Regions from separate parts of the Streptomyces sp. NPDC088554 genome, predicted to be linked through region 3. Evidence: riboswitches for the same ligand, from Rfam matches in the RefSeq annotation. Region 3 holds a riboswitch; each other region holds the start of a gene.

Region 1 (3,961 bases), on a different contig from region 3:
GTACGGGCGTACCCGCCGCACACCACCAGCGCGGCCACCAGTACGGCGGCGCCGATCCAGACCTCGGCCCAGTCGGCACCGGAGAGCGAGCCGAGCAGCCAGAACAGCACCCCGCGCGTGGTCTCGGCGTCGGCCGACGTGATCACCACGAACGAGGTCAGCGCGGAGAAGAGCTGCATCGCCGCGACCCCGGAGAGCACGACGCGGTCCGTCGTCCCGCCGAGTATGTGGCTGAGCAGCAGCACCATCGCGAACGACAGCAGCGCTCCCAGGAACGCCCCGCCCGAGATCGACAGCGCGCCGCCGCCGATCCCGAGGACGACCACCAGCACCGCGCCGGTCGAGGCCCCGGACGAGACGCCGAGGACGAAGGGGTCGGCGAGCGGGTTGCGCAGCAGGGACTGCATGACCACACCGCACACCGCGAGCCCGGCGCCGCAGACGGCGGCGAGCAGGGTGCGCGGCAGCCGCAGGTTCCACACGATGCCGTCACGGATCGGGGTGACACCCGCCTCGACGGCCGACCCGCCCCAGCCCAGATGGGCCGCGACGACGGACCAGACGTCACCGACGCCGATGCTGGCGGGGCCGATGGTGATCGCGACGGCGACGGACCCGATGAGCGCGGCGAGGCCGCCGCCCCAGAGCAGCAGCCCCCGGGCCACCCGGACCCCGGCCACACCCGCCCCGGCCGTACGGTCCTCGGCCTCCCGAGCCCCGGCCGTACGGGTCCCGGCCGTACGGGTCCCGGCCGTACGGGTCCCGGCCGTACGGGTCCCGGCCGTACGGGTCCCGGCCGTACGGGTCCCGGCCGGACTCTCCGTCGCCCGAGCCTCGGACTCCTGGACTCCGGCCGGACGGTCCTCGGCCGCCTGGGCCCCGGTCACTTGGCGGGCGCGTACCCACGCAGCGCGGCGGCGACCTTCTCGACCCCCTCGACGGTACGGATGGTGGGGTTCATGGCCTGGCCGCTGAGCAGGACGTACCGCTTGTGCCTGACCGCGTCCATCTTCTTGGTGACCGGGTTGGTCTCCAGGAACTCGATCTTCTTCGCGGCGGTCTCGGCGGTCTGCGCCTTGCGCGTGAGGTCACCGATGACCAGGAAGTCGGGGTTGCGGTCGGCGACGGTCTCCCAGTTGATCTGGGGCCACTCGTCATGGGTGTCGTCGAAGATGTTCTTCGCGCCGACCGCGTTGGTGATGATCCCGGGGGCGCCACAGCAGCCGGCCATGTAGGGCGACTCGGAGTTGGCGAACCAGTAGAGGAAGGTGGTCTTCTTCGCCTTGGCCGGGTCGATGCCCTTCACGGCGGCGGCCATCCGCGCCTTCAGCCCGGCGACGACCTCGTCCCCGCGCTTCTCCACCCCGAAGATCTTGGCCAGATCTCGTACCTCCTGGTAGATGATCTCCATGGTCAGCGGGGTGGACCGGGCACCGTCCGTGCCCACGACCTTGTCGTTCTTGGTGCAGTCGGCGGGCGATACGTACGAGGGGACGCCCACCTTCGCGAACTGCGCCCGCGTGGCCACTCCGCCCTTGCCGAGCGTGGACAGGAAGGAGGAGGCGACGAAGTCCGGCTCGGTGTCGAGGACCTTCTCGAAGGAGGGGTAGTTGTCGGCCAGCCTGGGCACCTTGGCGTTGGCCTTCACCAGCGCCTTGGGCAGCGGGTCGGTCCAGGTCGCGGTGCCCACCATCCGGTCGGCGAGCCCGAGCGAGAGCATGATCTCGGTGGTGCCCTGATTGAGCGACACGGCCCGGCGGGGCTCGGCCCCGATCCGTATCTTCTCCCCGCAGTTCTCGACGGTCAGCGGATACCCGGCGGCGGAGGCGGCGGCCTTGCCCGCGTCCTTGCCCGACTCGGCGGCTCCCCCACCCCCGCAGGCGGTCAGCATCAATGCCCCGGCGGCGAGCAGGGCGGTACTACGGAAGGGGCGCGCTATCAGCACGGGAAAGATCCTCTGCGTTCGAGGGCCCATCCGCGGAGCCCGTTCGTACGGTGCTCCCCCGCCCCCGGACAGGAACGGAGGGGGCCAGCAGGTCTTCGGACTCGGGATCATCCGGACGAGGCGCCTTCCCGGACTGCTGCGTCCAGTGGCCGATGCCCCGCCCGTCACCCTCACCGCTGCGCGTCAGCTCCGGATTCGCACCGGATTCCCTGACCCACGTACATGGGTTCGACTGGCCCCGGCAAATTACCACAGTCGATTTCCGGCCTGGCGAGGCGGACGCGGTACGAGTACGGCTCCCGCGCGACACGAGGGAGCCACACCTTTCACCATGGCGTCCTGGACTGCGCCGCCACAGGGAGCTCGACCGTTGACCGGCCCATTTCCCGGTACTAACGTACCCATTTACGTACCCGCGATGTACGTGCCCCCCATCCCCCCAGTCCGACTCACAGATCACGAGGGAGTGACGCTGTGACACGTCGTCCCCGCCAGCGGAAAAGCGGACTGATCGCCGCCGCCCTGGCAACCACCCTGGCCCTGACCGGATTCGCCTCGGCACCGGTGCACTCCACCGCCTCCGCCGCGCCCGGGGCCACCACCCCCGGGCTGCTCGACTCGCCCGCCCCCCAGGCCATCCGCGACTGGCTCCGCTACGACCGGCCGGCCCAGTACGAAAGCGTCCACTCGCAGGTGCGGGTGAAGATGCGGGACGGTGTCCGCATCGCCTGCCATCTCTTCCGGCCGGGCCGCGACGGCAAGCCCGACAGCGGCAGACATCCGAGCCTGCTGTCCGACTTCACGCCCTACACCAAGTTCGCGGCCAATCCGGAGGCCATGTATCTGGCCGAACGCGGCTACAACGTCCTGAACTGCGACGTCCGCGGGTCGGGATACTCGACGGGCGACTTCCCCTCGTGGTTCCAGCCCAAGGAAACCACCGACAACTACGACCTGATCGAATGGCTGGCACGACAGCCGGGCGCGACCGGGGACGTGGGGCAGTTGGGCAGCAGCTACGGCTCCATCACCACCTACCGCGCCGCCGCGCTGAAGCCGCCGCATCTGCGCGCCATCATCCCCATCGTCTCCCCCACCGACATCTACTCGGAGTGGGTGTACCCCGGCGGAGTGCCCTCGACCAACGGCTCCTGGTGGGCCACCGGCGGGCCGGTGATCAGCCCGAAGGCCCACACGGACACACTCCGCAGCTTCCAGCAGCACCCGCTCTACGACGGGTTCTGGAAGCAGGCCGTCACCACCAACAAGCTTGCCGACGTCGACGTCCCGGCGCTGCACATCGGCGGCTACTTCGACATCTTCAAGAACGGCGGCTTCGACGCCCTCAAGCAGCGGCCCCGGCAGACCTGGCTGCTGAACGGCCCCTGGGTCCACGGCGGGTTCCTCCAGGTCCCCGGGGCGGATCCGGCCGCCTCCTGGGTGGACCCCGAGAACGCGATCTCGTACTCCACCATCCTCCAGTGGTTCGACCACTGGCTGGCCAAGCGCCCCGGGGCGAAGCTGCCGCCGGACCGTGTGATCAGCTACGCGTCGACCTCCGCCAAGGCATCGGGCAGCTGGCACGGCTACGCCACATGGCCCTCGACGTCCACGTCCGGCACCCGCCTGTACCCGACGGCGGACGGCGCGCTCGCCAGGAAGGCCCCCGCCCGCACCGGATTCGACTACCAGGTCAACCCGGTCGACGGCCCCTCGGTCGGCGTCACCGGAACGCTGCCCTACGACGCCGGCCAGGACCAGGCCAGAGCCGAGCTGGACACCACCCTGCCGGACGGTCGCTACGCGACCAGCCGCGCCACCTTCACCCTCCCGGCGTTCACCAGGAACACCACGGTCGCGGGCCCGGTCACCCTCCACCTGAACGCGTCCATCGACGCGAAGGACACGTACTTCGTCAGCAAGCTGGAGACCGTCCTCCCGGACGGCCGCGTCCTGCCGATCGAAACGGGATACCTGCGGGCCCAGCTCCGGGACGGCCTGTCGAAGGCCAAACCT
Region 2 (3,961 bases), on a different contig from region 3:
GGGAGTCGAAGGCCAGACGCTTCTTGAAGAAGACGTCCTGGAGGCCCATCGCGCCGAGGCCGACCGGTCGCCACCTCGCGTTGGAGTTGCCGGCCTGCTCGGTCGGGTAGAAGTTGATGTCCACGACGCGGTCGAGGAAGGTGACGGCGGTACGGACGGTCTCGTCCAGCCGCTCCCAGTCGATCTCGCCGTCCGCGAGGACGAACGCACCGAGGTTGATCGAGCCCAGGTTGCAGACCGCCGTCTCGCCGTCGTCCGTGACTTCGAGGATCTCGGTGCAGAGGTTCGAGGAGTGGACGGTGTGGCCGGGCTCGGCGGTCTGGTTGGCCGTACGGTTCGACGCGTCCTTGAAGGTCATCCAGCCGTTGCCGGTCTGGGCCAGGGTGCGCATCATCCGGCCGTACAGCTCGCGGGCCTGGATGGTCCTGCGGGCCAGACCGTCGGCCTCGGCCTTGCGGTACGCGGCGTCGAACGCGTCGCCCCACAGGTCGACCAGCTCGGGCACGTCCGCCGGGGAGAACAGCGACCAGACGCCGTCCGACTCGACCCGGCGCATGAACTCGTCGGGGATCCAGTGCGCGAGGTTCAGATTGTGCGTACGGCGGGCTTCCTCGCCCGTGTTGTCGCGGAGTTCGAGGAACTCCTCCAGGTCCGCGTGCCAGGTCTCCAGGTAGACACAGGCCGCGCCCTTGCGCCGGCCGCCCTGGTTGACCGCCGCGACCGAGGAGTCCAGCGTCCGGAGGAAGGGAACGATGCCGTTGGAGTGGCCGTTCGTCCCCCGGATCAGCGAACCGCGCGAACGGATGCGGGAGTACGAGAGCCCGATGCCGCCCGCGTGCTTCGAGAGGCGGGCCACCTGGTGGTAGCGGTCGTAGATGGAGTCCAGCTCGTCCAGCGGGGAGTCCAGCAGATAGCACGAGGACATCTGCGGGTGGCGGGTGCCGGAGTTGAAGAGCGTCGGCGACGAGGGCAGATAGTCCAGCCTGCTCATCAGCCGGTACAGCGCGGAGACCTCGTCCAGCGCGTGGGCGCTCTCGTCGGCCGCGAGGCCGGAGGCGACACGCAGCATGAAGAACTGGGGGGTCTCGATCACCTGGCGGGTGATCGGGTGGCGGAGCAGATAGCGGCTGTAGAGGGTGCGCAGCCCGAAATAACCGAAGCGGTCGTCGGCGTCCTGGTCGATCAGCCGGTCGAGCCGGGGAGCGTGGAGCGCCACGAAGGAGGCCGTACGGTCCGCGATCAGGCCCTCGCGGTGGCCGGTCGCGACGGATCCGGAGAAGGACACCGCGCCCTGGGTCGCCGCCTCGTCCGCGATGGTGCGGGTCAGCAGCCTGGCGGCGAGCCGGGAGTAGGCGGGGTCCTCGGAGATCAGGCCCGCCGCCGCCTCGGTGGCCAGCTCGCGCAGCTCGGCCTCGTCCGACCGGGCGTTACGGCCCCGCAGTGCGGCGGCCGCGACTCTGCCCGGGTCGGTGTCGGGCAGATCGGCGGTCAGCTCCGTCAGGGTCCGCAGCAACGCGGTCCCGGGGCCGTCGGCCGTCGCCTGAGTGATCTCCGACAGTGCCGGAACCGGATCCGCTGGCGCGATGGTCACGTGGTGCTCTCCCTCGCTCGGCTCTGGGCCTTCGGGAGGGGAGTCGGGGTCCGCGCGCACCACGGCACGGCCCGTCACATCAGGGCAGCACGGTGTGTGCGGCGTCCACCGGCCCAACCGCGAGGCCCGGACGTCTGGGCGTCCGGATCGGTCGAGCCGGACACACTGCCGGCAGGTACCCGGACTCGCGGAGGCATGACAAAGCACACCACAGCACACCGTTGCGGGACAGTTCCGGATTCACACCGGATTCCCCTGCGTCGACAGCGAGCACGAGCATACATCTGGGGGGCGAGCCTTTCGCCACCCCCCAGATGTTGTGTCGTGCGCCTTTCGTCCGGGGTGCGAGCTCCCTCCCGTACGGGACGGCCGCACCTCCCGTACGGGCCCGGTCGTGCCTCCCGTACGGGACGGCCACCCCGCCCCTACGGGCCCGGAGCGCCCCTCAGCAGCAGCGGAAGCCCTCCCGGGGGTCGGCCTCGCGGGCGTCCATCCGGGCGCGCTCGAAGGCGCGGCGGGTCATCACGGGGGCGTCCGGGCAGGAGGCGCGGATGTGGGCGACGTAACGGTCGTACGTCGACTCGCCGGTCAGCTCCCGGACGTACCAGCGGATCCGTCCCGCGGTGTGCCGGACCCGGGTGGCGGGGGTCATGACGTACCGCTTCCGGAGCCCGTACCTCTCCCCACTCCCGCACTGACGCCGCTTCCCGCGCCCACGCCCGCCGCCAGTTCGGCCTTCTCCTCCGAGGTGGGGATGAGCCCGGCCGGGGCGACGATCCTGGACTCGACGTGCGGGGTCTCCGACAGGACGATGCCCTCCGGGTCGCGGATCGCCTTGAAACAGACGCGTCCGGCGTCCGCGATGACGACGAGGATCAGGACGGCGAAGAGGGCCGTGAGGACCCCGTCCACCGTGGAGTTGGTCACCACGGTCTGCATGTCGTCCATGGTCTTGGCGGGGGGCAGGACCTCGCCCCGGTCGATGCCCGCCTGGTACACATCGCGCTGGGTGAAGAATCCCACCTTCGGATCGGCGGAGAAGATCTTCTGCCAGCTCGCGGTGAGTGTGACGGCGGCGTCCCAGGCGAGCGGTACGGCCGTCACCCAGGCCCATTTCAGCCGGCCCGACTTGACGAGCAGGGTGGTGCAGACGGCGAGGGCGACGGCCGCCAGCAGCTGGTTGGCGATACCGAACAGCGGGAAGAGCTGGTTGATGCCGCCCAGCGGGTCGTGCACCCCGACCCAGAGGAAGTAGCCCCAGCCGCCGACGACGACCGCGCTGGCGAACCAGACGCCCGGCTTCCAGCTGACCTGCCGCATCGGCTTGTACACGTTGCCGAGCATGTCCTGAAGCATGAAGCGGCCGACCCGGGTGCCCGCGTCCACCGTGGTGAGGATGAACAGCGCCTCGAACATGATGGCGAAGTGATACCAGAACGCCTTCATCCCCGCCCCGCCGACGACGGCCGAGAAGATCTCCGACATGCCGAGCGCGAAGGTCGGCGCGCCGCCCGTCCGTGACAGCAGGCTCGTCTCCTCGACGTCCTTGGCGGCCTGGGCGAGTTGGTCGGGCGAGATGGTGAAGCCGAGGTTGGCGACGGCCTGCGAGGCGGATTCGACCGTACCGCCGATGACACCGGCCGGGGAGTTGACGGCGAAGTACAGACCCGGGTCGATGACACAGGCCATGATCATCGCCATGATCGCGACAAAGGACTCGGTCAGCATCGCGCCGTAGCCGATCAGCCGGATCTGGGTCTCCTTCTGGACCATCTTGGGGGTGGTGCCCGAGGCGATCAGGGAGTGGAAGCCGGAGAGCGCGCCGCACGCGATGGTGATGAAGACGAACGGGAACATCGACCCGGCGAAGACCGGACCGTTGCGCCCGGTCGCGAACTCGGTGACCGCGTCCATCTTCAGGGTCGGCAGCACCATCACCACACCGAGCGCCAGCAGCACGATCGTGCCGACCTTCATGAAGGTCGACAGATAGTCGCGCGGCGCCAGCAGCATCCACACCGGGAGTACGGAGGCGAGGAAGCCGTACGCGACCATCCAGACGACCAGGGTCCCGGCCTCCAGCGTGAAGGTGTCCGCGTACGAGGACTCGGCGATCCAGCCGCCCGAGACGATGGCGAGCAGCAGCAGGGCGACCCCGAGGAGTGAGACCTCGGTGACCCTGCCGGGCCGCAGCACCCGCAGGTAGACGCCCATGAAGAGGGCGATCGGGATGGTCATGGCGATGGAGAAGACGCCCCACGGGGAGTGGGACAGGGCGTTGACGATGACCAGCGCCAGCACCGCCAGCAGGATGATCATGATCATGAAGAGGGCGATCAGCGCGGCGGCTCCGCCGAAGGGGCCGATCTC
Region 3 (3,961 bases):
GCGTTCCCGCCGACGCCTGCGCGGAGTCACAGCTCGCGGTGGACCTTGGTGTTGGATGCCTGGGCGCGGGGGCGGACCACCATGAGATCGATGTTGACGTGGCTGGGGCGGGTGACGGCCCAGGTGATGGTGTCGGCGATGTCGTCGGCGGTGAGCGGCTCGGCGACGCCCGCGTAGACACTGGCGGCCTTCTCGGTGTCGCCGTTGAATCGGGTGGTGGCGAACTCGTCGGTCTTGACCATGCCGGGGGCGATCTCGATCACGCGGACCGGGGTGCCGACGATCTCCAGGCGGAGCGTCTCCGCGAGGACATGGGCGCCGTGCTTGGCGGCCACGTAGCCGGCGCCGCCCTCGTAGGTGCCGTGGCCCGCGGTGGAGGAGAGGACGACGACCGTGCCGTCGCCGCTGGCGGTGAGGGCGGGCAGCAGGGCCTGGGTGAGGTTGAGGGTGCCGAGGACGTTCGTCTCGTACATCCGGCGCCAGTCCTCGGGGTTCCCGGTGGCGACCGGGTCGGCGCCGAGGGCGCCGCCCGCGTTGTTGACGAGCACCTGGAGCACGCCGCCGGGCGTGCCGGGCGTCTCGGCGGTCTCGGGCGTCTCGGCCGTCTCGGCGGCGAGGGTGTCCAGGGCGCCGGCGAAGGCGTCGACGGCGGCGCGGTCGGTGACGTCGAGGGCGTACGCGGTGGCGCGGTGGCCCTCGACGGTGAGCTTCGCGGCGAGCGCCTCGATGCGGTCCTCGCGGCGGGCGGTGACGACGACGTGATAGCCGGCGGCGGCGAGTGTCCGCGCGGTGGCGGCGCCGATGCCGCTGCTCGCTCCGGTGATGACGGCGATGGGGGTCCCGGCGGCGGTCATTTCGTACTCCTCGCGCATATGATCGGCTGATCTGTCCGGCCAGGATAGGCGGGGTGCGGACGGCGGCGGGCGCGCCGACCGGATGGTGGGCTTCCGGGTGGTCTTCCTCCGGGGGGCTTCCGGGGCGGCCGGACGGCCCGGTGGGTCCGTGGCCGGTGGCCGCCTCAGTGGTCCCGGGGCGCGTACATGATCACTGCCATGCCCGCCAGACAGATCAGCGCTCCCGTGATGTCCCAGCGATCCGGGCGGTAGCCGTCGGCGGCCATGCCCCAGAGGATCGACCCCGCGACGAACACCCCGCCGTACGCGGCGAGGATCCGGCCGAACTCGCCGTCCGGCTGGAGCGTGGCGACGAAGCCGTACGCGCCGAGGGCGATGATCCCGGCCCCGATCCAGATCCAGCCGCGCCCCCCGCCGCCGGTGCCGTCGCCGCGTACTCCCTGCCAGACGAGCCAGGCGCCGCCGATTTCGAGAACGGCGGCGAGGGCGAAGAGAACGACGGAGCGCAGTACGACCATGGTTGCCAGCGTGGCATAAGGCGTTCGGCCCTCGGCTGCCGCACCGCCACCCCTACGACGGCTGCGTAACGCTCGGGCTGCGGGTGCCTGGGGTCGGAACTATGAACGCCAAGATCGGCACGCTGTTGGGGGTGGCGGCCGAACGTACCGTCACCGTTGTCAGGGGCGTCACCGACGACCAGCCCACCGCGCCTACTCCGTGCGCGCTGATCGTGTACGGGTGGGAACGGGTGGGATCTGGCGCGGGCCGCGGGCAGCCGTACGAGCCGGACGCGACGCTGGTCGGGGCGGTCGGGGCGGAGTTCCGGACGCTGGCGCCGACGGCGCGCAAGACGGGGGTGTTCGGGGAGCCCGTGCCGGTGGCGGAGGACGCGGAGCCGTTCGACGCGCTGCTGGCGCTGACCGGGCGGGACCCGGGCTGGAGCCGTCCGTAGCGCGACGCCGAGCCGTTCGCGCGGTGAAAGCGCCCGCGAGATTCCCTGTTCCCGGCCCACCAAACCGAACTGGCGAACTATCGCACTTCGGGACTGAACGGGTTCTCGACGGGCAGACGTCTGGTCATGCACCACTGTCCGTAGCGGGTGTGTGAGGAGGAGGGGACGGGACATGGAGATTTCCGGCATTGTCACGGCCATCGTGATCGGCGTCGTCATCGGCGTGCTGGGGCGGCTCGTGGTACCCGGATGTCAGCGCATCGGTGTGCTGTGGACCATCGCGGTCGGCGTTGTCGCGGCACTGATCGGTACGGCTGTCGCGGCGGGCTTCGGGGTGGCCGATACCAAGGGGTTCGACTGGATCGAGCTGATAATCCAGGTCGGTCTGGCGGCGGCGGGGGTCGCCGCGCTGGACCGGGTGAAGGGCCGAGGATAAGCGCCAGGGGTGAGCGGGAGGCTCGGAGTCGGGGGGCTCTTCGGCTCCATGGCCTGGGCGGTTCCCGGAAGTGCCTCTTGGCCTGTTTGCCGGTTCGCGGTACCTTCACGTCGATAATCACGACGGCGAGACGGAAGTCCGGTGGGAATCCGGCACGGTCGCGCCACTGTAATACCGGGGGTTCGTCGCGCGTACGGCGTGAAGGGGTCCGGTGAGTCAGACCCGATGGCCGTCGTTCGAGCTCCATTCAATGGGACGCGAGTTCCCCAAGGAGGTTGTGCCATGGCTCAGTCCATAGCGACCCCGGTCCTTTCCCCCGTCAGCACCCCGGTAACTCCGCTTCCCCTGGGCGCGGTTCTGCCGTGGGCCGTGTTCGTGGGCACCCTGATGCTGGTGCTGCTCTATTTCGTCGGCGCCGAACAGGGCGCGACATCGGTGTTCTCCGGTGCGGGGGTGCATGAGTGGGTGCACGACGGCCGTCATCTGCTCGGTTTTCCCTGCCACTGACGGAGATCACGCACATGCATGGATCCACCGTCAGAAATCTCCTGGTCCGGGGCATGGTCGCGGGGCTGCTGGCCGGGCTCTTCGCGTTCGCGCTGGCCTACTTGGCGGGTGAGCCCTCCGTACGGGCGTCCATCGCCCAGGAGGAGGCGCGGTCCGCTCCCGCGCACCAGGAAGTGTCCGAGGGACAGGAATCGTCCGCCGCGCACGCGCACGGCGACGAGGAGGAAGAGGAGGAACTGGTCAGCAGGCCGGTCCAGTCGACGTTCGGACTGGCCACCGGTGTCCTGGTGTACGGGGTGGCCGTGGGCGGGATCGCCTCGCTGGTCTTCGCCGTCGGCCTGGGCAGGATCGGCCGGTTCGGCCCGAGGGCGACCGCCACGATGATCGCCGGGGCGGCCTTCGTCACGGTGTTCCTGGTGCCGTTCCTGAAGTATCCGGCGGCCCCGCCCGCGGTGGGCAGTCCGGACACCATCGGCAGGCGTACCGCGCTCTACTTCCTGATGATCCTGCTCAGCGTGTTGGTGGCGCTGATCGCGGTCATCGCGGGGAAGCGACTCGCGCCGCGGATCGGCAACTGGAACGCGTCGCTCGTCGCGGGCGCCGGTTATGTCGTCGTCATCGCCCTTGCCTGCCTCGTACTGCCGTCCAACACCGATGCCGTCCCGGAGTCGTTCCCGGCGGCGCTGCTCTGGGAGTTCAGGCTGGCGTCGATCGCCGTACAGGCAGTGCTGTGGACGGCGTTCGGGGTGATCTTCGGGGTGCTGGCCGAGCGGCTGCTCCAGCAGGGGAAGCCGGGCGCGGAGCCGAGCGGGACGGCATCCGAGGCGTCGTCACAGGCGCCGTCCGAGGCGCCGTCCGTAGTCCCGTCCTAGGCCCCGGTCGAAAGGCGGCATCCTGCCGGGTCGGTGTGTCTGACACCCTCCGGAACCGCGCACTGTCCCACGGGTCGTCCAACAGAGGCGGTCCGAGGGACAGCGCGCGGCGGATGAGAACGGGCTGAAGGCCGAACGGGCAGGCGGTACGTTCGCGACACGCTTAGGAGAGCGCGCGGACCGTCTCCGCCTGCGGTCCCTTCGGCCCCTGGGTGACCTCGAACTCGACCTTCTGGTCCTCTTCCAGGGTCCGGTAGCCGTTGCTCTGGATGGCCGAGAAGTGTACGAACACATCCGGGCCGCCGGAGTCCTGGCTGAGGAAGCCGTACCCCTTCTCCGA
Region 4 (3,961 bases), on a different contig from region 3:
CGGGTACTCCGGCCAGCGGACGGGGTCCGTAAGGGGCCGGCGGCCGCAGGACAGGGGCGCGGGACCCGCCGCGCGAGGCCGGGGCCCCCTACCGCCGCTGCCCGTAGCCCTTCAGCTTGTCACCCGCCTCGCGCAGCTGGGCCCCCGTGAGCAGCGTGGGTGTCCGGCCGGGCAGCGCGCTCGCGGTGAGCCACAGGCGGCACATCCACTCCAGCTGGGCGGTGCGGTCGTAGGCCCGGTCGAGGGTGTCCGCGTAGGTGACGGTGCCGTGGTTCGCGAGCAGGCAGGCGGTACGGTCGCGCAGCGCGCGGATCATGGAGGCGGCCAGTTCCTCCGTACCGTAGAGCGCGTAGGGGGCGACCCTGACGGGGCCGCCGAGGTCCGCCGCCATGTAGTGGACCGGGGGCAGCTCCGGGACGAGGGTGGAGACGGCGGTGGCGTGCACGGCGTGGGTGTGGACGACGGCGGTCGCGTCGGTGCTCCGGTACACGGCGAGGTGCAGGGGCAGCTCGCTGGTCGGGGTCGCCCGGCCGAGGAGCTGCCGTCCTTCGAGGTCGACGGCGACCACGTCCGCCGGGGCCAGCCGGTCGTAGGGCACCCCGCTCGGGGTGACGAGGACCAGCTCGCCGACCCGGACCGAGACATTGCCCGAGGTGCCGACGACCAGGCCCTCGGAGGCCGTCCTGCGGGCCGTGTCCACCAGCTCCCGCCAGGCCCGCGCCACCCCGTCCGGCAGCGGCCGGCCGGTGGGGACACCGGGCGGGTCGCCGGTCGGGTCATCGGGCGGGGAATCGGCCGGGGCGCCGGTCGGACGATCAGTCATACGACGATCCTGTCATTTGGCGTCAACTCCTCGCAGGGCAAAGCCAGTTGACTTTTTCGATCTCTTCCGGAGCCCCCCTTCCCTTGTCCTGGAAGGGTCGTGCGCCACCCCATCGACGGAGGGGCACCGCGAAGACCCGTCCAGTTCATCTTCCGTTCACCCTGACTCCTTACGTTCACCGAGCCACCGACGTCGACGATTGCCTGGGACAGGTCAAATGGAACACATCACGTTGCTGCTCGCGATCGTCATCGTGACAGCCCTCGTGTTCGATTTCACGAACGGTTTCCACGACACCGCGAACGCGATGGCGACGACCATCTCGACCGGTGCCATGAAGCCGAAGGCCGCGGTGACCATGTCCGCGGTGCTGAATCTCGTCGGCGCGTTCCTGTCCGTGGAGGTCGCCAGGACGATCTCCGGCGGGCTGATCAACGAGCAGGGCATCAAAACCGAAGTGATCTTCGCGGCGCTGGTCGGCGCCATCCTCTGGAACCTGCTGACCTGGCTGGTCGGACTGCCGTCCAGCTCCTCGCACGCCCTCTTCGGCGGCCTCATCGGCGCCACCCTGATGTCCGTCGGCACCTCCGGGGTCAACGGCGGCGTCGTCATCACCAAGATCCTCATCCCGGCGCTCGCCGCCCCGGTCGTCGCGGGTCTCGCGGCGCTGCTGGCCACGAAGCTGACGTACCGCATCGGCCGTGGTACGGACGGGAAGGCGACCGCCAAGGGCTACCGCGTCGGACAGATCGCCTCCGCCGGTCTGGTCTCCCTCGCCCACGGCACCAACGACGCGCAGAAGACCATGGGCGTCATCACCCTCGCCCTGGTCACCGGCGGCGTCCTCGTCCCCGGCTCGAACCCGCCGGTGTGGGTCATCGTCTCCGCCGGTGTCGCCATCGCGCTCGGCACCTACCTCGGTGGCTGGCGCATCATCCGCACCATGGGCACCGGCCTCACCGATCTCCAGCCGCAGCAGGGCTTCGCCGCCCAGACCAGCGCCGCGACCGTCATCCTGGCCTCCTCGCACCTGGGCTTCTCGCTCTCCACCACCCAGTCGTGCTCCGGCGCGGTGATGGGCGCGGGTCTCGGCCGCAAGGGCGGTACGGTCCGCTGGTCCACCGCCAGCCGGATGTTCATCGCCTGGGGGCTGACCCTGCCCGCCGCCGGGCTGGTGGCCGCCGCGGCCGAGTTCCTGACCGGTCAGGGCACCTGGGGCGTCACGGCCGTCGCCATCCTGCTCGTGGTGGGCTCCGGGGCGATCTACCTCGTCTCGCGCCGCCGCCCGGTCGACCACACCAACGTCACCGAGGAGGAGACCACCGGGGCGGGCTCCGAGGCCCCCGAGCCGGTGGGCGCCGTCACGCTCTCGGCCACCATCCCGGCCTCCGTCGCCACCACCGGCGGCCCCGCCTCCGAGCCGGTACGCACCCCCGCGGTCTGAAAACGTCGGCAGAGACACTCGGCAGAGACACAAGGAAGACACTCCAATGAAAATCGACTGGGCAGCACTCGGCTCCGTCTTCGGCGTCAGCCTGGTGGCCACCGTCGCGCTCGTGGGCCTCTTCACCCTGGGCATCGTGGGCCTCGCCAAGCAGGAGTCCGCCGCGGCACAGGGCACCGGTGGCGCGACCGTGGCGGCCACCCGTGTCGGCGCGTACGCCTGCTTCGCGCTCTGCGTGGCGGCCGTGGCGTACGGGATCTACCTGATCGTCGCCTGACGGCACCCCCTCGCCTCCCGCCGTCTCCCGGTGTTCCCGGGGGGCGGCGGTGTTCTGTGCGCGGGGTCACCCCGTCATCGGGTCAAGGGCGAGTTGACGGCTGTTTGCGCAGCGTGGTGGACTTCCGGGGCCATTTACGGCGGCAGAAGAGGAAGCCGGTGCGAATCCGGCGCGGTCCCGCCACTGTCACCGCGAGCACCCGTCACCCGGGTCTCCGGGAGCCAGGAACTCTTCGCCGCCGCGTGTACGTCGAGCCGGGGCGCGGACCCTGAGTGAGGACATTTCGCCATGCCTGGCTGCGGTTCCGCCGCCGCGAGCGGCCCCGGCCGGCCCGCGACGGAGCAGATCTTCGCGTACGGCGCCGCCTTCGGGCTGCTGGCCGACCGGCTGTTCGCCGATCCACGCCGCGGACATCCGGTGGCCGCCTTCGGCCGGGCGGCGGGCGCCGTCGAACGGACCCTGTGGCACGACCACCGGGGCTGGGGCGCGCTGCACACCGCCGTCTGTGTCGCGGGCGCCGCGGGCGCCGCCGCGCTGGCCTCCCGGGCCGTACGGGACCATCGCGCCCTCTCCCTGACGCTCACCGCCGCCGCCACCTGGGCCGTGGTCGGGGGCACCTCGCTGGGGCGGGAGGCGCGGGCCGTCGGCGCCGCGCTCCGCGCCGACGACCTCGAACTGGCCAGGGAGCTGCTGCCCCGGCTGTGCGGGCGCGATCCACAGGCGCTGGACGAGCCGCAGATGGCGCGGGCCGTGGTGGAGTCCGTCGCCGAGAACACCTCCGACGCCGTCGTGGGCGCGCTGGTGTGGGGCGCGGTCGCGGGCGTCCCCGGGCTGGTCGGGTTCCGGGCGGTGAACACGCTGGACGCGATGGTCGGGCACCGGTCGCCCAGGTACCTCCGGTTCGGCTGGGCCTCGGCCCGGCTCGACGACGTCGCGGGCTGGCCGGGCGCCCGGCTGACCGCCGCGCTGGCGGCGCTCGCGGGCGGCGATCCGCGCGGCTCGCTGCGGGCGGTACGGCAGGACGCGGCGCTGCACCCGAGCCCCAACGCGGGCCCGGTCGAGACGTCGTTCGCCGGGGCACTGGGCGTACGGCTCGGCGGGACGCTCGCGTACGGCGGCCGGGTCGAACACCGTCCCGTGCTCAACGGCGAGGGGCGGCCCGTCGAGGTCGCGGACATCGAGCGGGCGGTCCGGCTCTCGCACCGGGTCGGCGCGCTCGCACTCGCGGCCTGTGTCACCGGGCGCGCGGCATACGGACTGATCCGTCGGCGCGGTGCGGCGACGGCAAGGGAACGGGGAGGCCGATGAGCGGCGGCGGGCTGCTGGTGGCGGGGACCACTTCGGACGCGGGCAAGAGCGTCGTCACGGCCGGGATCTGCCGGTGGCTGGCGCGCAAGGGTGTGAAGGTCGCGCCCTT

Evidence for each region. A riboswitch is a leader RNA that binds a small molecule or an ion and turns the genes downstream of it on or off. The one in region 3 is predicted to bind cobalamin.
Region 1: it holds a riboswitch for cobalamin, as region 3 does, so the genes downstream of both, ACIP8W_RS00030 (ABC transporter substrate-binding protein) here and ACIP8W_RS07370 (CbtB domain-containing protein) in region 3, are expected to answer to the same signal.
Region 2: it holds a riboswitch for cobalamin, as region 3 does, so the genes downstream of both, ACIP8W_RS06135 (ribonucleoside-diphosphate reductase subunit alpha) here and ACIP8W_RS07370 (CbtB domain-containing protein) in region 3, are expected to answer to the same signal.
Region 4: it holds a riboswitch for cobalamin, as region 3 does, so the genes downstream of both, ACIP8W_RS12470 (cobalamin biosynthesis protein) here and ACIP8W_RS07370 (CbtB domain-containing protein) in region 3, are expected to answer to the same signal.

The regions. Positions count from the first base shown of each region.
Region 1 covers NZ_JBIVMF010000001.1:2,351-6,311, reverse strand. The annotation lists gene ACIP8W_RS00035 (FecCD family ABC transporter permease) at 1-680, opposite strand, end outside; gene ACIP8W_RS00030 (ABC transporter substrate-binding protein) at 884-1,975, opposite strand; cobalamin riboswitch at 2,014-2,197, opposite strand; gene ACIP8W_RS00025 (CocE/NonD family hydrolase) at 2,420-3,961, shown strand, end outside.
Region 2 covers NZ_JBIVMF010000004.1:102,457-106,417, reverse strand. The annotation lists gene ACIP8W_RS06135 (ribonucleoside-diphosphate reductase subunit alpha) at 1-1,591, opposite strand, end outside; cobalamin riboswitch at 1,744-1,884, opposite strand; gene ACIP8W_RS06130 (YbdD/YjiX family protein) at 2,037-2,243, opposite strand; gene ACIP8W_RS06125 (carbon starvation CstA family protein) at 2,240-3,961, opposite strand, start outside.
Region 3 covers NZ_JBIVMF010000005.1:6,427-10,387, forward strand. The annotation lists gene ACIP8W_RS07350 (SDR family NAD(P)-dependent oxidoreductase) at 27-854, opposite strand; gene ACIP8W_RS07355 (YnfA family protein) at 1,019-1,372, opposite strand; gene ACIP8W_RS07360 (hypothetical protein) at 1,474-1,806, shown strand; gene ACIP8W_RS07365 (GlsB/YeaQ/YmgE family stress response membrane protein) at 1,979-2,242, shown strand; cobalamin riboswitch at 2,316-2,487, shown strand; gene ACIP8W_RS07370 (CbtB domain-containing protein) at 2,525-2,749, shown strand; gene ACIP8W_RS07375 (CbtA family protein) at 2,764-3,621, shown strand; gene ACIP8W_RS07380 (cold-shock protein) at 3,785-3,961, opposite strand, start outside.
Region 4 covers NZ_JBIVMF010000008.1:205,801-209,761, reverse strand. The annotation lists gene ACIP8W_RS12485 (class II aldolase/adducin family protein) at 89-823, opposite strand; gene ACIP8W_RS12480 (anion permease) at 1,041-2,267, shown strand; gene ACIP8W_RS12475 (hypothetical protein) at 2,314-2,544, shown strand; cobalamin riboswitch at 2,645-2,796, shown strand; gene ACIP8W_RS12470 (cobalamin biosynthesis protein) at 2,833-3,852, shown strand; gene ACIP8W_RS12465 (cobyric acid synthase) at 3,849-3,961, shown strand, end outside.